3 linked regions of the Aureimonas sp. SA4125 genome follow. Each later gene encodes a partner of the first gene's protein in a complex. Links are inferred from orthologs where the notes say so. Each region holds a gene or a part of one and is shown in the gene's direction. Other genes may lie near its edges.

What was found.
Region 2: the proteins of accD (region 1) and accB are in contact, whole or in part, in a solved structure (PDB 8UXZ), measured with the Escherichia coli proteins. The link is inferred for Aureimonas sp. SA4125 from one-to-one orthologs.
Region 3: the proteins of accD (region 1) and Sa4125_RS18235 are in contact, whole or in part, in a solved structure (PDB 8UXZ), measured with the Escherichia coli proteins. The link is inferred for Aureimonas sp. SA4125 from one-to-one orthologs.

The regions. Positions count from the first base shown.
Region 1 is NZ_AP025032.1:4,720,075-4,727,318, reverse strand. Bases 4,435-7,244 are described here. They hold accD (acetyl-CoA carboxylase, carboxyltransferase subunit beta), read left to right. Parts: upstream 4,435-5,287; coding sequence 5,288-6,202; downstream 6,203-7,244. Other genes in these bases: Sa4125_RS22345 (folylpolyglutamate synthase/dihydrofolate synthase family protein), read left to right, coding at 6,267-7,244; trpA (tryptophan synthase subunit alpha), read left to right, coding at 4,435-5,213. Outside these bases: Sa4125_RS22380 (SprT family zinc-dependent metalloprotease), read left to right, coding at 1-746; Sa4125_RS22375 (hypothetical protein), read left to right, coding at 842-1,393; Sa4125_RS22370 (phosphoribosylanthranilate isomerase), read left to right, coding at 1,390-2,076; trpB (tryptophan synthase subunit beta), read left to right, coding at 2,073-3,323; Sa4125_RS22360 (CBS domain-containing protein), read left to right, coding at 3,323-4,378; more of trpA, read left to right, coding at 4,380-4,434.
Region 2 is NZ_AP025032.1:2,191,661-2,198,953, reverse strand. What follows is about bases 1,269-4,127. They hold accB (acetyl-CoA carboxylase biotin carboxyl carrier protein), read left to right. Parts: upstream 1,269-2,389; coding sequence 2,390-2,866; downstream 2,867-4,127. Other genes in these bases: accC (acetyl-CoA carboxylase biotin carboxylase subunit), read left to right, coding at 2,880-4,127; Sa4125_RS10200 (DsbA family protein), read left to right, coding at 1,387-2,142; Sa4125_RS10205 (M48 family metalloprotease), read left to right, coding at 1,269-1,352. Also shown: more of Sa4125_RS10205, read left to right, coding at 1-1,268; more of accC, read left to right, coding at 4,128-4,229; aat (leucyl/phenylalanyl-tRNA--protein transferase), read left to right, coding at 4,237-4,905; Sa4125_RS10180 (DUF2155 domain-containing protein), read right to left, coding at 4,845-5,327; Sa4125_RS10175 (NADH:ubiquinone oxidoreductase subunit NDUFA12), read right to left, coding at 5,495-5,875; Sa4125_RS10170 (isoprenylcysteine carboxylmethyltransferase family protein), read right to left, coding at 5,981-6,550; Asp-tRNA(Asn)/Glu-tRNA(Gln) amidotransferase subunit GatB, read right to left, coding at 6,800-7,293. UniProt on the Escherichia coli protein: This protein is a component of the acetyl coenzyme A carboxylase complex; first, biotin carboxylase catalyzes the carboxylation of the carrier protein and then the transcarboxylase transfers the carboxyl group to form malonyl-CoA.
Region 3 is NZ_AP025032.1:3,843,634-3,850,900, reverse strand. What follows is about bases 178-3,010. They hold Sa4125_RS18235 (acetyl-CoA carboxylase carboxyltransferase subunit alpha), read left to right. Parts: upstream 178-1,033; coding sequence 1,034-1,987; downstream 1,988-3,010. Other genes in these bases: Sa4125_RS18230 (murein L,D-transpeptidase family protein), read left to right, coding at 2,298-3,010; Sa4125_RS18240 (site-specific tyrosine recombinase XerD), read left to right, coding at 178-862. Also shown: more of Sa4125_RS18240, read left to right, coding at 1-177; more of Sa4125_RS18230, read left to right, coding at 3,011-3,302; preprotein translocase subunit SecA, read right to left, coding at 3,670-6,357; Sa4125_RS18220 (peptidylprolyl isomerase), read left to right, coding at 6,746-7,267. UniProt on the Escherichia coli protein: Component of the acetyl coenzyme A carboxylase (ACC) complex. First, biotin carboxylase catalyzes the carboxylation of biotin on its carrier protein (BCCP) and then the CO(2) group is transferred by the carboxyltransferase to acetyl-CoA to form malonyl-CoA.

The DNA.
Region 1 (7,244 bases):
CCCGTCCGCCGGCTCCAGCAAAGCCTGGCAAGCCCGAGACGCTGCCGGCGATGGTCGAGTTCGCGTCGCAGAGCCTGCCGCTCGTCGTCCGGCGCAATCCGCGCGCCAAGCGGCTGATCATGCGGCTCTCGCCAGGCGCGACGACGCTTTCCGTCACGGCTCCACCCAGAATGTCGGCAAAGGTCATTCTGGACTTCATCGAGCGTCACAAGGGCTGGGCCGAAAGCCGCCTCGGCGCCGCACCGGCGCCGGTGCGCATCGCCGAAGGCGCGCTGCTGCCGTTTCGCGGCGGAAGCTTGCGGATTGCCCATGCGCCCGGCCACCGCGTCTCGCGTTTCGAAACGGGCCCGGGCGAAACGGTTCTGCATGTCGGCGGCGATCCCCAGCATCTCGCCCGGCGGGTCGTCGACGCGCTGAAGCGCGAGGCCCGGCGCGACCTGCAGGGGGCCGTCGATCGCCACGCCGCCGCCGTCGGGCTGAAGCCGGCGGCGCTGACGCTGAAGGACACGACCAGCCGCTGGGGCTCGTGCACGGCCGACCGGCGGCTCGCCTTCTCCTGGCGCATCGTCATGGCGCCGCCTGCCGTGCTCGATTACCTGGCCGCGCACGAAGTGGCGCATTTTCGCCAGATGAACCACGGCCCGAAGTTCTGGGCGCTGTGCCGGGATCTCTGTCCCGACATGGATCATGGGCGCGCCTGGCTGAAGCGCGAGGGCGCGGGCTTGCACGCCATCGTCTTTGACTGACGCAGCGTCAGGTCTATAGTCGTGGCTCGACCGGGACCGGGAGGCCGACCGTGTGGCAAGCTCTCATCGCTGGGCTGGCGATCTACGCTGCCGGGATGACCGCCCTGGCCTATGGCCGCGCGGGCGGCAGGCTGCGGCTGTCAAAGGTCACCACGCCCTTCGCCGAATTTGACGCGCGGCGCTTTCGCGACCTGACCCGCGTCAGGATGTTCGAGGCCGTGACGAAGGTGCTCAACCGACGCGACGTCGAGACGGTCGCCGGTGCGAAGCTGGCGGGCCATGCGCAGCCGGACATTGACCCGCGCGTGCTCGTCTATGCCGGCTGGAACATGGTGGCTGACGCCTTCATGGGGCGGTTCAAGGTGCCGCCCTCGCCGGAGAGCTTCGCCACGGCGGCGCTGACGCTCGGCAGCCAGAATGCCGAACTCGTCAAGCTGTACTTCGATATCTACGCCGCTATCTTCCGCTATGACAAGGAAGTGACCCGGGCGCTGGCGCTGGACTATGTTGCGCGCGCTCCGTCGCTCTGCGACAGGATAGACCCCGCCCGCCACCACGACTGGCACCGCCGTTTCGACACTTTGGACGGCATTCTCGATATATCGGGCCTGACGCAGGCCGAAGAACAGACCAGTGGCTCGCCATGACCCCTCTCGACATCAAGATCTGCGGGCTGAGGACGCCGGAGACCATTGCAGCGGCGCTCGAACGGGGTGCGAGCCATGTCGGCTTCATCCATTTCGAGAAGAGCCCGCGCCATCTTTCGGTCGCGCAGATGGCCGCGCTGCGGCCTCGCGTCGCGGCGCCTGCAAGGCTGGTGGTGGTCACCGTCGATCCCGACGATGCCACGATCGAGGCGATCGCCGACTGGGTGCGGCCCGACATGATCCAGCTGCACGGCCACGAGACGCCCGAACGGGTCGCCGAGATCCGCCAGCGCACCGGCATTCCCGTGATGAAGGCGCTGTCCATCGGCACTGCCGGCGATCTCCAGACGATCGACCGTTATCGCGGCATCGCCGACCGGATTCTCCTCGACGCCAAGCGACCGAAAGGCTCGGTCCTGCCCGGCGGCAACGGCGTTTCCTTCGACTGGGCGCTTCTCGCCGCGCTTGACGCTGGCGCCGAATACATGCTCTCCGGAGGGCTCGATGCCGGCAACATCGCCGAGGCGCTGAGCCGGACGCAGCCTTCCGGACTCGACGTGTCGTCGGGCGTCGAAAGCGCCCCCGGCATCAAGGACACCGGCCTCATCCACGGCTTCTTCGACGCCCTGGATCAGGCCCGAATGAACGGGGCAGGCCTGCACCCGGAACGGAGCGCCTCGTGAACCAGACCCCAGCCCCGAATTCCTTCCGCGCCGGACCCGACGAAGAGGGCCGCTTCGGCATCTATGGCGGACGTTTCGTCGCCGAGACGCTGATGCCGCTGATCCTCGAACTCGAAGAGGCCTGGAACGAGGCGCGCGTCGACCCGGAATTCCTGGCCGAGGTCGCCCATCTCAACAAGCACTACACCGGCCGCCCGTCGCCGCTCTACTACGCCGAGCGACTGACGGAGGAACTGCGCGGCGTCGCGGCGGCGCAGGGACTCGACGGCGGCGCAAAGATCTACTTCAAGCGCGACGAGCTGAACCACACCGGCAGCCACAAGATCAACAACTGCCTCGGCCAGATCCTGCTCGCCCGCAAGATGGGCAAGACGCGGATCATCGCCGAGACGGGCGCCGGCCAGCACGGCGTTGCCGCCGCCACGGTCGCGGCGCGCTTCGGCTTTCCCTGCGTCGTCTACATGGGCGCGACCGATGTCGAGCGGCAGTCGCCGAACGTGTTTCGCATGAAGCTGCTCGGCGCCGAGGTGGTGCCGGTGACGTCGGGCCACGGCACGCTGAAGGACGCGATGAACGAGGCGCTGCGCGACTGGGTGACCAATGTCGACTCGACCTACTATCTGATCGGCACCGCCGCCGGCCCGCATCCGTACCCTGAGCTCGTGCGCGAGTTCCAGTCGGTGATCGGCCGCGAGGCGCGCGAGCAGATGCTGGAGATGGAAGGCAGGCTGCCGGATCTCCTCGTCGCCGCCGTCGGCGGCGGCTCGAACGCCATCGGCCTCTTCCACCCCTTCCTCGACGACAAGGACGTCGCGATCGTCGGTGTCGAGGCGGGCGGCAAGGGGCTCGACGGCGAGGAGCACTGCGCCTCTTTGACCGCCGGCTCACCGGGCGTCCTGCACGGCAACCGCACCTATCTGCTGCAGGACGGCGACGGCCAGATCAAGGAGGGCCATTCGATCTCGGCCGGCCTCGACTATCCCGGCATCGGGCCCGAGCATTCCTGGCTGAAGGATACCGGCCGCGTCGAATACGTGCCGATCATGGACACGGAAGCGCTCGAAGCCTTCAAGATGCTGACCCGCACCGAGGGCATCATCCCGGCGCTGGAGCCGGCGCACGCGCTCGCCGAAGTGATCAAGCGCGCGCCGAAGATGGGGCGCGACCAGATCATCGTGATGAACCTCTGCGGCCGCGGAGACAAGGACGTGCACACGGTGGCGAAGCATCTCGGGATGGCGATCTGATGTCGTACAGTCTATCGAAACCGTATGATCATTTTGAAACTTCGGAGGAGATCCTTGAAGAGGTCCAATTAGCTTTGGAAGGCGGTGCGGAGCCTGTAGATATTACGGTCAGAGAATTTTTGTGGTGGTTTGATGCGCAGCGCAGAGGGCCTAGCAAAGTCGCTTGGATCAATAGCCTTTTAAATACATACAATTTAGTTACTGTTCCTGACTATACGGAAACGTATATAGACGATGTAATTCAAATTTGCTTATTTAAACCAGATAAATCTGAAGAATCAGTCGCAGTAGAGGCGGTTTTTGAGCAAGCTTCAATTAACTTTACTGACCCATTGCTACGTGTTGGGTCGCTTCCATCAGCGTCAACTAGAATGATAGTGGTTGCACCTGACGACTCTATAGGTCGAGCAGTAACATTAATGATGACTCACGACTTTTCCCAGCTTCCAGTGCTCACAACACCCCGTGAAATTAAGGGCATCATTTCGTGGAGATCCATAGGAGAGCGCCTTGCGTCAGGCGTGGGCGGGAAGACGGTGAAGGACTTTATGGATTCGGCAGTTATCATCAATAAAAATAGCTATTTGTTCTCCACAATCCGACAAGTAATCGATAATGAATACGTTCTCGTTAGAGATACTGATCAGACATTGTCTGGTATTGTAACAACTACTGATCTTAGCTTACAGTTTCAACAGATTACTGAGCCATTTTTGCTTCTTAATGAGATTGAAAGCCAAATAAGAATTATTTTACAAAAATGGATAAAATGCGATAATTTTACACTAATCAAAATTTTGAATCTAACTGACAAATATAATAGTGTATATGATTTAACATTTGGCCAGTATCTTAGGATCTTCCAAAATGTCGATATAATCCCAAATCCGTTTCCTCTTAATATTGATAGAACTCAGTTCTGCTCAACCCTTGATGCAGTAAGAGTTGTACGAAACGAAGTGATGCATTTTAGTCCAGATCCGATGCCGGACTCTACCCTGCCTATGCTTCGCAAGACATCCCGTTATCTCCAAGTTTTACAGACAATGGCTTAAAATGACCACACGCATCGAAGACCGTTTCGCCAGCCTCAAGGCCGAGGGGCGCCCGGCGCTGGTGACCTTCCTGATGGCGGGCGATCCCGATGGCGAGACCGCGTTTGACATCATGGCCGCCCTGCCGGCCGCGGGGTCGGACCTGATCGAGCTCGGCATGCCCTTCTCCGATCCCATGGCCGACGGGCCGGCGATCCAGAAGGCGGGGCTTCGGGCGTTGAACGGCGGCGAGACGCTGCGCAAGACGCTCGCCACCGTCGCGCGCTTCCGCCAGGGCGACCAGGCGACGCCGATCATCCTGATGGGCTATTTCAACCCGATCTACGTCTACGGCGTCGACGCCTTCGTCGCGGCGGCACTGGCGGCCGGCGTCGACGGCCTCATCGTCGTCGACCTGCCGCCGGAGATGGACGACGAGCTCTGCCTGCCGGCGCTCGCCCAGGGCCTCAACTTCATCCGCCTGGCGACGCCGACGACCGACGACAAGCGGCTGCCGGCCGTCCTCGCCAACACCTCGGGCTTTGTCTACTACGTCTCGATCACCGGCATCACCGGGGCGGCCGCGCCCGATGCCGGCAAGGTCGGCGCGGCGGTGGCGCGGATCAAGCGCCACACGGACCTTCCGGTCTGCGTCGGCTTCGGCGTGCGCACGCCCGAGCAGGCGAACGCCATCGGCCACGCTGCCGACGGCGTCGTCGTCGGCTCGGCGCTGATCGGGGCGATCGAGGCGACGCTGGAGGAGGGTCGCGCGACGCCGGGGACGAAGGAGGCCGTGCTGGATCTCGTCCGGGCGCTTGCCAGCGGCGTGCGCGCGCCGAGCCTTGCAGAGGCCTGAATTAAAGGCCATGTGACGGCGATGAACGCTCCGGCTTGCCGCCGCCGCTCGCTCCGCCAAACGGGAAGAACCGCTTGAACTGGATCACCAACTACGTCCGCCCGAAGATCACCAGCCTCCTGACGCGCTCGGAAGTGCCGGAGAATCTCTGGATCAAGTGTCCCGAGACCGGCGAGATGGTCTTTCACAAGGACCTCGAGGCCAATCAGTGGGTGATCCCGACTTCGGGCCATCACATGCGCATCTCCGCCCGCGAGCGGCTGAAGCATTTTCTCGACGACGGTGCGGTCCACGCGATCGAGCTGAAGAAGGTCGCGGTCGACCCGCTGAAATTTCGCGACGAGCGTCGCTATACCGACCGCCTGAAGGACAGCCGGGCGAAGACCGGCATGGAGGATTCCATCCTCGTCGGCACCGGCACGATCGAGGGCCTGCCGATCGTCGCGGCGGTGCAGGATTTCTCCTTCATGGGCGGCTCGCTCGGCCTTGCCGCCGGCGAGGCCATCGTCACGGCGGCCGAGACGGCGGTCGCCGAGCACCGGCCGCTGGTGCTGTTCGCCGGCTCCGGCGGCGCGCGCATGCAGGAGGGCATCCTGTCGCTGATGCAGCTGCCGCGCACCACGGTCGCGGTCGAGATGGTGAAGGAGGCAAAGCTTCCCTACATCGTCGTCCTCACCAACCCGACCACCGGCGGCGTCACCGCCTCCTACGCCATGCTGGGCGACGTCCATATCGCCGAGCCGGGCGCCCTCATCGGCTTTGCCGGGCAGCGCGTCATCGAGCAGACGATTCGCGAAAAGCTCCCCGAGGGGTTCCAGCGGGCGGAATATCTGATGGAGCACGGCATGGTCGACATGGTCGTCCATCGCCACCAGATGAAATCCACCATTGCGAGGCTCCTGAAGCTGCTGACCAAGACCGCGGCGCCCCTGGCCGACGTCGACACTGCGCCGAGCGAGATGCCCGTCGAGGCGATCGAGGCGGCATGAGGTCGGCCTTGCCGGGGCGCCTGCGCCCGATCACGCTCAGGGTGGACCAGACGAGGACATGACCATGACGGGGCTCGCCGCTGCCGAGATCGACCGGCTGCTGCTGAAGCATCCCAAGGGTTTCGATCTCGCCCTCGACCGGATCCGCCGGCTGCTGACGCGCCTTGGCGATCCGCAGCGCCAGCTTCCGCCGGTGCTGCACGTCGCCGGCACCAACGGCAAGGGATCGGTCGTCGCCTTCTCGCGCGCCATCCTCGAGGCCGACGGCAAGTCGGTGCACACCCACACCTCGCCGCATCTCGTCAACTGGCACGAACGCTACCGTCTCGGCCAGGTCGGCGGCGGGCGGCTCGTGGAGGACGCGGTGCTGGCCGAAGCGATCGCGCGAGTCGCCAGGGCCAATGCGGACGAGCCGATCACCGTCTTCGAAATCCTGACGGCCGTGACATTCCTGTTGTTTTCCGAGCATCCCGCCGACGCGGCGCTGGTCGAGGTCGGCCTCGGCGGCCGCTTCGACGCGACAAACGTCATCGAGGCGCCCGCCGCCTGCGTCATCAGCACCATCTCGCTCGATCACCAGTCCTTTCTCGGCGACCGCGTCGAGCTCATCGCGGCGGAGAAGGCGGGGATCATCAAGCGCGGCGTGCCGGTCGTCGTCGGCCATCAGAGCGAGGCGGTGGCCGCCGAGGTCATTCGTGCCGCCGCCGTCCGGGCCAAAGCGCCGCTCCTCCTCTATGGCGAGGATTTCTTTGCGTTCGCCGAGAACGGTCGTCTGGTCTACCAGGACGACCACGGTCTCCTCGACCTGCCGATGCCGCGCCTGCCCGGCCGCCACCAGATGACGAATGCCGCCGTGGCCATCGCCGGACTCCGGGCGGCCGGCTTCGACCCGAGCGACGCCGCCATCGCCACCGGCATCCTCGCGGCGGAATGGCCAGGACGGCTGCAGCGCCTGACGGCCGGGCCGCTTGCGCGGGCGGCCGTGCCGGGCACCGAGATCTGGCTCGACGGCGGCCACAATCCCGGCGCCGGCCTCGTCATC
Region 2 (7,293 bases), 2.5 Mb from region 1 along the record:
GACTTGTCTGTCTCCTTATCGCCTGCGTGATGGTTCCCTCCAATACGTTGGCCGCGGGGCCCGTCGGTCGCGGAGTTCCGGTGGTCCGGGACGCGGAGATCGAGGGACTGGTCGCTGAATACACGCAGCCGATCCTGAAGGCGGCGGGGCTTTCCCGCTCCGGGGTCGAGGTGATTCTCGTCAACAGCCCCGAGTTCAACGCCTTCGTCTCCGGTCGGCGCATCTTCATCAACACCGGCACGATCGTCGGCTCCGAGACGCCGAACGAGCTGGTCGGCGTGATCGCGCACGAGATCGGCCATCTGGCCGGTGGCCACCAACTGCGGCTGCGCGAGCAGATGGAGCAGGCGCAGAGGATCGCCCTGATCGCAGGCCTTCTGGGCGCCGGTGTCGCCGTGGCAGGCGCTGCGACCGGGTCTTCCAACGCGGCGCGGGCGGGCTCAGGCCTTGCGGTTGGCGGCGGTACGGCAGCGCTGCGCGGGCTTCAGGCCTATCAGAGGTCCGAAGAGACCACGGCCGACCGCTCGGCGCTGGTCTATCTCGAAAAGGCCGGCCAGTCCGGCAAGGGATTGATCCAGAGTTTTGAGGGGTTGGAACGGGCCAATCTCCTCTCGGGCGTCTCGCCGCGGCGCTACATCACCTCCCATCCCGCTCCCCGCGACCGCATCGTGCGGCTCCAGGATCTCGCACGCCAGAGTCCCTACTACGACCGCAAGGACGATCCGGCCTTGCAATTGCGCCATGATCTGGCCCGCGCGAAGATCGCGGCCTATGGCGAGGGCGCGGGTGCCGTCAGGCGGATGTTCTCGAAGGATTCGCGGGGTCTTGCCGCAACCTATGGCGAGGCGATTTCCGCCCATCTTTCGGGCTCGCCGGCGATCGCGCTGCAGAAGATCGACGCCCTGATCGCCAAGGATCCGAAAAGCCCCTGGTTTCACGAAATCCGCGGCGAGATCCTGATGGAGGCCGGCAAGGCCAAGGAGGCGGCCGTCGCCTTTACCCGCGCTGCCAAGCTCGACCCGACGAAGTCCGGTCTTCTCCAGGCCTCGATCGGCCAGGCCATGGTCACCGGGGGCGATGCCGACGACATGAAAAACGCCATCGCCATCATCAAGAAAGGGCTGCAGTCGGACCCTTCGAATGCCAGCGGCTATCGATTCCTGGCTATGGCCTACGGGCGAATAGGCGATGATGCCTCGGCCGAACTCGCGATGGCGGAGGCTCACTGGCAGGCCGGGGCCCTCCTCGACGCACGGATCTTCGCCGCACGGGCGCAAATGAAGCTGAAACCCGGGTCGCCGCAGTGGCTGCAAGCCCAGGACATCATTTCCACCAAGAGCTCATCGAAGTGACCGTGAGATTTCCGGTCCAAAAAGGAACGCCATCTTGATTCGAAAGTCTCTCCTCGCCGCGACGGCCGCAGCCTTGGCCCTGGCTTCCCCCGTCCCGGCGATGGCCCTCACCGCGGGCGAAAAGACCGACATCGAAGCCGTGGTCCGGGACTATCTCATCCGCAATCCGGAGGTGCTGCTCGAGGCGATGGACGCCCTGCAGGCCAAGCGACAGGTCCAGGAACTGGCCGAGCAGAAGGAAGCGATCGCGCTGGCCGGTCCGAATCTTTTCGCAACGCCGGCCGGCACGGTCTTCGGCAATCCGCAGGGAGACGTGACGATCGTCGAGTTCTTCGACTACAATTGCGGCTACTGCAAAAAGGCAATGACCGACATGCAGGCGCTGGTGGAGGCCGATCCGAAGCTCCGATTCGTCCTGAAGGAAGTTCCGGTCCTCGGCCCCCAGTCGATGGAGGCGAGCCAGGTCAGCCTGGCCTTCAGGCATGTCGCGCCGGAGCGCTATGTCGATTTCCACATGAAGCTCCTCGGGCTGAAGGGCGTCGCAAACGCCGACAGCGCCCTTACCGTCGCCGAGGAGCTCGGGGTCGACGAAGCGGCCATCCGCACGGCAATGACGTCGCCGGAGGTCGAGGAAACGCTGAAGGAGGATGCGCGCATCGCCGAGCTTCTGAAGATCACCGGCACGCCCTCCTACGTCCTTGCCAACGAGGTGGTGCCCGGCGCCATCGGCATGGAGGGCTTGGCCGAGAAGATCGCCAACGTCCGCAGTTGTGGTAAGACCGCCTGCTGAAGGCTTTACCGCGCGGCCGATCTTTCGGCTTTTCGAAGCGGGCGGCTCGGTCTATACACGGCCGATCTTGCCGCTGTCCGCGTGTCGGCGCGTCGACATCGGTTCTCATCAAGAGTTTCGTCATCGTAGGCTGGTAGCGATCGCGTAACGGCACGGCCTGGGCAGGCGCCTCTTCGATGCGGGCCCGTGAATGCGTTCGGGTCCGCCCGCAGTCCCCCGGCAGTCCGGCCAGGTTCAAAGGTAAAGCATGTCCACCAAAGACAACATCATCGACCGCGGCCTTGTTCGCGAGCTGGCCGATATCCTGAACGACACGGATCTGACCGAGATCGAAGTCGAGCAGGGTACGCTGCGCGTGCGCGTCTGCCGCCAGAAGGAATTCGGCGGCTATCCCGCCCAGATGCACATGGCACCCTTTCCGCAGCAGGCAGGCTACGCGCCGGACATGCAGTCGGCCCCGCCTGCGGCGGTGGTGGCAACCGGCCCCGAGGTTGGCAGCGTGCCCTCGCCCATGGTCGGCACGGTCTATCTCGCCTCGGGACCCGACGCCAAGCCTTTCGTCGAGATCGGCCAGACGGTCGTCGAGGGCGAGACGCTCCTGATCATCGAGGCGATGAAGACCATGAATCAGATCCCGGCCCCGCGTGCCGGCAAGGTCAAGAAGATCCTCGTCGACAATGCCCAACCGGTCGAGTACGGCGAACCGCTCGTCGTCATCGGCTGAGGCGAGAAGCACGATGTTCAAGAAAATCCTGATCGCCAATCGCGGCGAGATCGCCCTCAGGGTACTGCGCGCCTGCAAGGAACTCGGCATCCCGACGGTCGCCGTGCATTCGACGGCCGACAACGCCGCCATGCATGTCCGCCTTGCCGACGAGAGCGTCTGCATCGGCCCGCCGCCGTCGCGCGACAGCTATCTGAACATTCCGCAGATCCTGGCGGCCTGCGAGATCACCGGCGCCGACGCGGTGCACCCAGGCTACGGCTTCCTGTCGGAAAACTCGCGCTTCGCCGACATTCTGGACGCGCACAAGATCACCTTCATCGGCCCGACCGCCGAGCATATCCGGATCATGGGCGACAAGATCGAGGCCAAGCGCACGGCCAAGCGCCTTGGCATCCCTGTCGTGCCGGGCTCGCCCGGCGCCGTCACCGACGACGTCGAGGCGGCGAAGATCGCCAAGGAGATCGGTTTTCCCGTCATCGTGAAGGCTTCCGCCGGCGGCGGCGGACGCGGCATGAAGGTGGCGCGCACCGCCGAGGATCTGTCGCTGGCACTTGCCACCGCTCGCACGGAAGCGGGTTCAGCCTTCGGCGACGACGCGGTCTATATCGAGAAGTACCTGGAGAAGCCCCGGCATATCGAGGTGCAGGTGTTCGGCGATGGCGCCGGCAATGCCATCCATCTCGGCGAGCGCGACTGCTCGCTGCAGCGCCGTCACCAGAAAGTCTGGGAAGAGGCGCGTTCGCCCGCCCTCTCCGACGCTCAGCGCGACAGCATCGGCATGATCTGCGCCAATGCCATGAGCCAGCTGTCCTACCGCGGCGCCGGTACGATCGAGTTCCTCTACGAGAACGGGGAATTCTACTTCATCGAGATGAACACGCGGCTGCAGGTCGAGCATCCCGTGACGGAGGCGATCACCGGGCTTGATCTCGTGCACGAGCAGATCCGCGTCGCCGCCGGGGTCGGCCTGTCGCTGAAGCAGTCGGAAGTGGTCTTTTCGGGACACGCCATCGAATGCCGCATCAATGCCGAGGATCCAGCGACGTTCGCCCCCTCGCCCGGCACCATCACCCACTACCACACACCGGGCGGCCTCGGCGTGCGCGTCGATTCGGGCATCTACCAGGGCTATGTCATCCCGCCCTTCTACGACAGCCTGATCGGCAAGCTCATCGTCTCCGGCCGGACCCGGCAGGAATGCATGATGCGGCTGCGCCGTGCCCTCGACGAGATCGTCGTCGATGGCGTCAAGACGACGCTGCCGCTGTTCCGCGACCTCGTCGACAATGCCGACATTGCCGCCGGCAACTACGACATCCACTGGCTGGAGAAGTACCTGGCCGACAAGCAGCCGCACTGAGCCGGCCATGGCCAGGCGACGGGACCAGCGCTTCGAGATCACGCCGGGGATCCTGCTGAAGGCCTATGCCTGCGGGATCTTTCCCATGGCCGAGAATGCCGACGATCCGGGACTGTTCTGGATCGATCCGGAAGAGCGGGGCATCATCCCGCTCGACAGCTTTCACGTGTCGCGCAGCCTGAGGAAGACGATCCGCCGCGGCACGTTCGAGATGCGCTACGACAGCGCCTTCCCGGCCGTCATCGACGCCTGCGCCGAGCCGGCGCCGGGCCGGGCGAACACCTGGATCAACGCCGAGATCCGCAAGCTGTACCTGCAGCTTTTTCAGAACGGGAATGCGCACTCGGTCGAAGCCTGGCGCGACGGCCATCTCGTCGGCGGGCTCTACGGCGTCAGCCTCGGGGGCGCGTTTTTCGGCGAGAGCATGTTTTCGCGCGAGACCGACGCCTCGAAAGTGTCGCTGGCCTTTCTCGTCGAACGCTTGCGTCTTGGGGGATACCGCCTGCTCGACGCACAGTTCATCACCAGCCATCTTGCCCAGTTCGGCGCGGTCGAGATCTCGCGCGCGGACTATCACGAAAGGCTCGAAGAGGCGGTCGCCCTGCCCGCGACCTTCTATCCGGCGGGCGGGGGCACGGCCGAATCGCTCTTGCAGCCGGTCAGCCAGACGTCATAGACCGGGTGCTCGACGGCGTTGAGGCCGGGTGAGTCGGCAAACATCCAACCGGTAAAGATGCGCCTGATCTGGCGGTCCAGGGTGATCTCGTCCACCTCGGTGAAACCGTCGGTCTGCGGCGGCACGCTGGGCGGGCTGGTATAGCAGACGCGCGGCGTCACCTGCAGGGCACCGAACTGCACCGTTTCGTCGATATAGACATCGAAGGACGTAATCCGCCCGGTGATCTTGTCGAGACCGGAAAACTCGGCGACCTTGTTCTTCACGCGCTCTGCAGGCGGAGCGGGCGTCGCCGCGCCCTCGCCGGGCGCAGGAGCGTCGCTGGGCGCCGGGGCATCGATCGGCGGCAGCAGGAGTTCCTGCGCGCCAACTGCGATCGTCAGGGCCGATAGGGCGAGCAAGGTGGCGGGAAGCAGTCTCATCAGTCATTTCCTGCGGCGAGAATCTCTCTGCCGCGGTGGTGGCCGGCAGAGCCGACCGAAATATGACGGGATCGAAGATCCGCGCCCTTCTCCCGATACAGCGGAAAAGCTCCGATACGACGGAACCGCACGCGACTGTCCGGATGCCGGGGCGGCCGCTGAGCCTGTCAGGGCTGCCAGGCGTCGTAATCGCCCGTGACGCGTGGCCGCTCGGAGGGGTTGAGCAAGGATCCCTTCGGGCGATAGGCAGCGGGCGTGCCGGTCCGGTTGGCCTGGTGCGCCTTCTGCCAGGTGCGGGGCGTGTAGGTCTCGCTGGCCGGGGCGACGTCGACGCGGTGATGCATCCAGCCATGCCAGCCGGGACCGATGGCGGAAGCATCGGCCGGACCGTTGTAGATGACCCAGCGGCGCGACCCGTCGGCATTCTGATAATAGATGTTGCCGCGCTCGTCCTCGCCGACCTTCTTGCCGAAGCGCCAGGTATGGAAGCGGGTGCCCATCGTCTGGCCCTGCCACCATGTGAAGATTTCGAGAAGGGTCTTCTTCATTGCCGCGATCCGCCTTTTGGTCGACGGCTTTATGGCGCCGCCGGCGCCGATTGTCCACCCGCGCAGGGCGGCCCCACGGGCGGAGGGGCCGATTTCGGCATGTCGTCAGAGATAGCGCGGAACCCTTGCCGCATAGCGTCGGTAGCGATCGCCGAACCGGTGGCGCAGCGCCGCCTCCTCCGGGCGAACGACGAGGAGATGCAGTGCGAGGAAATAGGCCGGCAGCAGCGCCAGCGCCCACAGGCTGGTCGCCGCGACGCCGACGCCAAGGAAGAGCAGCAGCATGCCGAGATAGATCGGATTGCGGGTCGAGCGAAAGAGGCCATCGGCGACCAGCACATCGGCGACGCGCCTGGCGTCCTGCGTGGTCGCATGTCGCTGAAGCGTGCGGGATGCGGCCCGCATGATGCATTCGGCCGCGATCACCAGAGCGACACCCGCGGCGAGCCATCCCAATACGGGCTTCAAGGCCGACCCGGTGGGAAGCAGCCATTCGAGACCGGCGCCGAGCGCCGAGAGCCAGACAAACAGCGAGGACGGCGTGACACGCGCCGATGACGGTCCCGCCCCGGTTCCGGTCTCGCTTCGCCTCGCAGCGCGGCGCCGCATGACGAGCCCGTGCACCGCGATCAGCAAGGCGCTCGAGGCAAGGATGATCGGGCCGTAATAGTTCAAGAACAGGCTCCCGTCGTCAGTCGACCGACGTGTTCTAGCCGTTCCTCCGTGGTCGGTGCGTTAATGTTTCATTCATCATTAACGGCGGCCCCATTGCCGGCGATGACGCCTGGACATCAGGCGTCCATGGGTGGGACGTCGCCAAGGCTCCGGCGCACATTCTGCGTCGGCATACGCCGCGCCGCCACTGCCGAGTTGGCGGCAAAGCCCTTCACGCCTTGGACGTGATCATCACGAAAAGGCTGGCGGCTACTCCAGGCCCAGCCGATCCTTGACCAGCTGGTTGACGACGGCCGGGCTCGCCTTGCCGCCCATGGCGCGCATCGCCTGGCCGACGAACCAGCCTGCAAGTGTCGGCTTCAGCTTCGCCTGCTCGACCTTGTCGGGGTTCGCGGCGATGATGGCGTCCACCGCCGCCTCGATCGCGCCGGTGTCGGTGACCTGCCTCATGCCGCGCGATTCGACGAGTTCGGCCGGGTCGCCGCCCTCGGTGAAAACGATCTCGAACAGGTCCTTGGCGATCTTGCCGGAGATCGTCTCGGCCCGGATCAGGTCGAGGATCGCGCCGAGCTGGGCGGCCGAAACCGGAGTCTCGTCAATGGCTTTGCCGGCCTTGTTCAAGGCGCCCAGCAGGTCGTTGATGACCCAGTTCGCCGCCTGCTTGGCGTCCCGCCCCTTGGCGACCGCCTCGAAATAGTCGGCGATCGCCTTTTCCGAGACGAGGATGGAGGCGTCGTAGAGCG
Region 3 (7,267 bases), 870 kb from region 1 along the record:
TCTCGACGACAGCAGCGACTTTCTCGGCTCCCGCGGGACGAGCCTTGCCGCGGCATCGAGCGACGACATCCGGGCCTTCGTCTCCGATCTCGCCGCGCGTGGCTTCGCCGCCTCCAGCCAGTCGCGGCGGATGTCCTCGCTGCGCCAGTTCTACAAGTTCCTCTACGCCGAGGGCATGCGCGGCGATGATCCGACCGGGCCGATCGAGACGGCGCGCAAGGCACGCCCGCTGCCAAAGATCATGAGCGAGGACGAGGTCGACCGCCTGATCGACGCCGCCGCGGCGTCGGCGGCCGATCCAGACGTGACGGGGGCGGCGCTCGCCCGCGCGCGGCGGCTGCATGCCCTCGTCGAGCTTCTCTATGCGACGGGCCTGCGCGTCTCGGAACTCGTCAGCCTGCCGCGTTCGGTGCTCCGGCCGAAGAATCGGCTGGTGATCGTTCGCGGCAAGGGCGACAAGGAGCGCATGGTGCCGATCGGCGAGCGTGCCCGCGACGCGCTTGCGGGTTTCGCAGAGGCGCTTGCGGCGCTGAAAGCGCCCGGCATGCCGTCTCCGGCCGAGCAGCCCTGGCTGTTTCCGGCTCTGTCGGAAAGCGGTCATCTGACCCGCCAGGCCTTTGCCCGCGACCTCAAGGCATTGGCGGCGCGCGCCGGGATTCCCGCTGCGCGCGTTTCTCCGCACGTGCTGCGGCATGCCTTCGCCAGTCATCTTCTGCAGAACGGCGCCGACCTCCGGGCCGTGCAGGAGCTTCTCGGCCATGCCGACATCTCGACGACGCAGATCTATACCCATGTCCTGGAAGAGCGCCTGATCCGCCTCGTCACCGATCATCACCCGCTGTCGGAGACGAGCCGCGACTGACCCCGCACCGCGGCCCGGCTGGCGGTCGACGGCATTTCTTGACAAGACGCGGGCACATCGTCAGTTTGCGCCGCACTCTGACCCGCCTTCCGCCGGCGGCCGACAAGCCCCGCTGACCTCACGAGAGGTGCCGGGGATCTCCCTGTGTCGAAAGGACGGCTTCGGTCGCTCATGCACAACTATCTCGACTTCGAAAAGCCGGTCGCCGACCTTGAAAGCCAGATCATCGCGCTGAAGGGGATCGGCGAGAACAAGGATGGCGTCGACGTCACCGAGGAGATCCAGCGGCTCGAGAAGCGGTCGCACGATGCCTTGCTCGACCTCTACAGAAAGCTGACGCCCTGGCAGAAGACGCAGGTCGCCCGTCACGCCGACCGGCCGCATTGCCTCGACTATGTCGAGCGGATGATCACCGACTTCACGCCGCTGGCCGGCGACCGCTTCTTCGCCGAGGACCACGCCATCATTTCCGGCTTCGGCAGGTTGGACGGGCAGTCGATCGCGATCATCGGCCAGGAGAAGGGGTCTGACACCCAGACCCGGCTGAAGCACAATTTCGGCATGGCCCGCCCCGAGGGCTACCGCAAGGCTGTCCGCATCATGGAGATGGCCGAGCGTTTCGGCATTCCGGTCCTGACGCTGGTCGACACGGCCGGTGCCTATCCCGGCATCGGCGCCGAGGAGCGCGGCCAGGCCGAGGCGATCGCCCGCTCGACGGAGGCCTGCCTCAACCTGAAGGTGCCGCTCGTGTCGGTGATCATCGGCGAGGGTGGCTCGGGCGGTGCCATCGCGCTGGCAGCAGCCAACCGGGTGCTGATGCTGGAGCATGCCATCTACAGCGTCATCTCGCCGGAAGCCGGCGCTTCGATCCTCTGGCGCGACGCGACACGGGCGCAGGACGTTGCCCAGGCGATGAAGATCACCGCACAGGACCTGAAGGGCTTCGGCGTCATCGACGAAATCGTGCCCGAGCCGATCGGCGGCGCGCATCGCGATGCCGGTGTGGCGATCGACACCACGGCAGAGCGCATCCGGGCGGCGTTTGCGGAACTGACGCCCCGCGATGGCGCGACGCTGCGGCGCGAACGCCGCGAAAAGTTCCTGGCGATCGGCCGGAATTTGTAAGTTCGCCAGGGCCGCTCGTCCCCTTTTGCGGCGATCGTGGCAGAACCGCCACGCTCGTGACCTAGCGTTACCGCTCGACCTTCGTCACAATGGCGTCGTCCTTGTGGGATCGAAGGGCGTATTCCGCGGCCGGGGCTGCGATGTTAACGCATCGTTAGGGCCCGCGGAGTCAAAACAAGAGACAAATTGTCTGAGTCCGAGCAAGGGTTTGCCAGGGTTCGGGCTGGTGCCAGCGGTCTGTGCGGCCGTGGGGCAGGATGGATGCAAGGGGCAGCGGGGTTGAAGCCCCCTGCCGAACAGGGGGACGGGCATGCTCGTCAGACGTCTGATCACTGCCGCCGCGCTCGCGGTCAGCCTGTTTGCCGTCTCGGCCTGTCAGCCGGGCGCCGATTTCGGCGACCTGATGGGACCGCAGGCGCCGGTTCCCGCTGCCCTCATCAAGGTGATGAAGACCAAGGACATGGGGCTGACGTCGCCGATCCTGGTTCGTCTGTTCAAGGAAGAATCCGCGCTCGAGGTCTGGAAGCAGAAGTCGAGCGGCAAGTACGAACTTCTGAAGACCTACTCGATCTGCGCCTGGTCCGGAAAGCTCGGGCCCAAGAAGGCCGAAGGCGATCGCCAGGGGCCCGAGGGCTTCTACACCGTCGTGCCGTCGCAGTTGAACCCGGGCTCTCAGCACCATCTCGCCGTCAACATCGGCTATCCCAACGCCTATGACCGCTCGCACGGCTTTACCGGCCAGAACCTGATGATCCACGGCTCGTGCAATTCGTCCGGGTGCTACGCCATGGACGACTGGCAGGTCGAGGAACTCTACGCGCTCGCCCGTGACAGCTTTGCCGGCGGTCAGCGCTCGTTCCAGATCCAGGCCTTTCCCTTCCGCATGACACCGAAGAACCTTGCCCGGCATCGCCAGTCCGAGCACTACGCGTTCTGGAAGATGCTGAAGGAGGGGTCGGACCGTTTCGAACTCACCAAGCGTGTGCCGAATGTCGGCGTCTGCGAAAAGCGCTACGTCTTCGATCCCCTGCTGGAGCCCGGCCAGACCCTCCTGCCGGCAGGGCCCTGCCCGGTGGTCGAGGAGACCGTCGAGGTCGCCGCCAAGCGCCTGTCCGACCAGGCCGAGGAAGACAGGCTGTTTGCGCAGATGAAGCCGCACGAATTCGCGCCCGTCTCGACCTTCAGCTACAAGACCGGCACGCCGATCACCGCCGATGCCTATGCCGCCGAGCAGCACCGCCGCGAAGGTTTCGACCGTTTCGGCAAGCCGCTGAAGACCCGCAAGGCGACCGTTTTCGACGGCTTCACGAAGTAGTCCCGGCCGGGCCGCGCGTCGCCGGACCGCGTCGGCGGCCGGCCGTTCGCATGGTCATGGCGAGCCGACCGAACGCCAAGGCGCGGGATGGGCTGCGGACCTCCTCCCGCGGCTTGCCCCGTCGGAGTGCTCGGCCGACGAGCGCCGCAGCGAAGCCGTCGCGCTCAAATCGTCCTTCGTTGCCGGCACCGCGCCGGAAAGCGCCGCGCCACCGGCACTTCCCAGCCAGCGACGCCGATCGAGGCGGGACAAGGCCGGTTGCCGGCTCCATCCCGCATTCCGAGGGCGGCAACGCTTCAGTCAGCGCATAAAAAACCGGGACGCTGCCGCCCCGGTCCTTGAACGTGCCGCCTGCCGGCTCCCGCTCTCAGGCGAAAGCGCCGTGGCAGTGCTTGAACTTCTTGCCCGAGCCGCAGGGGCAGGGCTCGTTGCGACCGACGACACCCCAGAGGCTTGGATCCTCGTTGTCGGCGGACAGGCCGGTGGCATCGTCCTCGCCGGTCGTGGCATCGATGTGATGCGCCGTCATCATCGGCAGCAGATCGTCCTGAGACTGCTGCTGCTCATCCTGCCGCACGACCTCGACGCGCATCAGCTGCGCGGTGGTGCGCTCGCGCAGATGGCCGAGCATCGTCTCGAAGAGCTCGAAGCCCTCCGATTTGTACTCGTTCAGCGGGTCGCGCTGGGCGTAGCCGCGGAAACCCACGACCGAGCGCAGGTGATCGAGGTTGACCAGATGTTCGCGCCAGAGAAGGTCGATGGTCTGGAGGACGACCGACCGCTGGATGTAGGTCATCATCTCCGGCCCGAAACGCTCGGTCTTCTCGGCGAAGATGGCGTCCGCGGCGTCGAGGATGCGTTCGCGGATGACGGTCTCGTCGATGCCTTCCTCGTCGGCCCATTCCTTGATCGGCAGATCGAGGTTGAGAAGCTCCAGGCACTCCTCGCGCAGCTCGGCGGTCTGCCACTGCTCGGGATAGGCGCGCTCGGGAATATGTCGGGCGACGGCGGCCTCAATGGTCGCCTGGCGCATGTCGGTGACCGTCTCCGTCAGCCCTTCCGCATCCATCAGTTCGAGCCGCTGCTCGAAGATGACGCGGCGCTGGTCGTTCATCACGTCGTCGTATTTCAGAAGGTTCTTGCGGATGTCGAAGTTGCGCGCCTCGACCTTCTTCTGCGCCTTCTCCAGCGCCTTGTTGATCCAGGGGTGGACGATCGCCTCGTCCTCCTTCAGGCCGAGCCGGGTCAACATGGTGTCCATGCGCTCGGAGCCGAAGATGCGCATCAGGTCGTCCTGCAGCGACAGGAAGAACTTTGACCGGCCGGGATCGCCCTGACGGCCGGAGCGGCCGCGCAGCTGGTTGTCGATGCGCCGCGACTCGTGCCGCTCGGTGGCCAGAACGTAGAGGCCGCCGGCAGCCAGCGCCTGATCTTTCAGGCGCTTGATGTCGGTCCGGATCGCCTCCTCGGCGGCGGTCCGCTCCGGGCCCTCCGGCATGTCCTTCAGTTCGTGCTCGATGCGCATGTCGGCATTGCCGCCGAGCTGGATGTCGGTGCCGCGACCGGCCATGTTGGTGGCGATCGTCACCGCGCCGGGCACGCCCGCCTGCGCGACGATATAGGCCTCCTGCTCGTGATAGCGGGCGTTCAGCACCTGAAAATTCTTCAGCCCGCCCTTGGCCAGCCGCTCGGCCAGCATTTCGGACTTCTCGATCGAGGTCGTGCCGACGAGGACCGGCTGGCCGCGGCCAGCCGCCTCGTTGATCTCGTTGGCGATCGCCTTGAACTTCTCGTCCGCCGTCCGGTAGACCTCGTCGTCCTCGTCGATGCGCTTGACCGGCAGGTTCGTCGGGATCTCCAGCACATCGAGGCCGTAGATGTCGCCGAACTCGGCCGCTTCCGTCGACGCCGTGCCGGTCATGCCGGCAAGACGCTCGTACATGCGGAAATAGTTCTGGAAGGTGATCGAGGCGAGCGTCTGGTTCTCGGGCTGGACGGTGACGCCCTCCTTGGCTTCCAGCGCCTGGTGCAGGCCTTCCGAATAGCGCCGGCCCGGCATCATGCGGCCGGTGAACTCGTCGATGATGACGATCTCGTCGTTGCGGACGATGTAGTCCTTGTCGCGCTGGAACAGCGTGTGGGCCTTCAGCGCGTTGTTCACATGGTGGACGATCGCGACGTTCTCGATGTCGTAGAGCGAGGCGCCGACGAGATGGCCCGCCGATTCCAGCAGACGCTCGAGCTTCTCTGTGCCGTCCTCGGTGAACGAGACCTGGCGTTGCTTCTCGTCGAGCTCGTAGTCCTCGGGACCGAGCTGCGGGATGAAGGCGTCGATGGTCTTGTAGAGATCGGATCGGTCGTCGAGCGGGCCGGAGATGATGAGCGGCGTGCGCGCCTCGTCGATCAGGATCGAGTCGACCTCGTCGACGATCGCGAAGTGATGGCCGCGCTGCACCATCTGGCCGCGCTCGTACTTCATGTTGTCGCGCAGGTAGTCGAAGCCGAGCTCGTTGTTGGTGGCGTAGGTAATGTCACAGGCATAGGCGGCGCGACGCTGGTCGTCCGAGAGGCCGTGCGTGATGATGCCGACGGACATTCCGAGGAAGCGATAGACCTTGGCCATCCATTCCGCGTCGCGCGTGGCGAGATAGTCGTTCACGGTGACGACGTGCGCGCCCTTGCCGGCAAGCGCGTTGAGATAGACGGGTAGGGTCGCGACGAGGGTCTTGCCCTCGCCGGTCCGCATCTCGGCGATCGACTTGCGGTTCAGGACCATGCCGCCGATCATCTGGACGTCGAAATGGCGCATGCCGAGAGCCCGCTTGGCGGCTTCGCGCACTGTCGCGAAGGCCGGAACGAGCAGGTTGTCGACCGGGGTGCCGGCGGCGATCTGGGCTCGGAACTCGTCGGTACGGCCGCGCAGCGCCTCGTCGCTCAAGCCTACCAGCGAGGCCTCGAGCGCGTTGATTTCCCGCACGAAGGGCTCGAAACGTCGAACAACCCGATCGTTCGACGAACCGAGCAACTTGCGGGCGATGCCGCCGAGACTGACCATGAACAGGCCTTTCTAAAGATGAATCGAGACGCTTGCCGGTGGAGGGATCTACCGACGAGCGGCCGCAAAGCGGTCCAGACCTTGCCCCAACCGATCACGAGGCAGTGCCGCCATGCCGGCTTGCCGAAGCCAATTGCGCAGCAGGATCAGGGGCTTGCGTATCGTTCCGGCATAAGGCCCGTCCCCTGTCTGCCTGGGTCGCGACAGGGGCGCGGCTGGACTTTGACGACGCGAGAGAGATAAGAGGGGGGCAAAGCGATGTCAACGCCGCAGAGAGGCGCGCTCCGGCCCTTAAAAGACCGCAAAGCCAAGACTTTCAGAACCCGTTTTCAGGAAGATCTGGCAACGGGCGCCGGCTTCTTACCCCGAGATGACCCGAGGAACCTTCATGACCAAGACCATCAAGCTTCTGCTCGCCGCAACCGGCCTATCCCTGATGACGCTGGCCGTCCCGTCGCTGGCCGCCGATAGCGATGTCGTCGCCAAGGTCGGCGACCAGTCGATCACGGCAGGCGATCTCGACCTGGCTGCGCAGGATCTCGGCGAGCAGTTCAGCAAGCTGCCGCCCGAGCAGCGCAAACTCGCCGTCCTCTCGGCGCTGATCGACATCAAGTCGCTGGCGCAGGAAGCCGAGAAGGCCGGAATCGCGAAGGACAAGGTCGTCGAGGCGCGCATCGCCTTCCTGCGTGAGCGCGCTTTGCACAATGCCTATTTCCAGAAGCAGGGCGTCGACGCCATCACCGATGACGAGCTGAAGGCGCGCTACGACGCCGAGGTCGCCAAGATCAAGCCGGTCGAGGAACTGCATGCCCGCCACATCCTGGTGAAGACCAAGGAAGAGGCCGAGGCAATCATCAAGAAGCTCGACGGCGGTGCCGACTTCATGACGCTCGCCGCCGAGCAGTCGAAC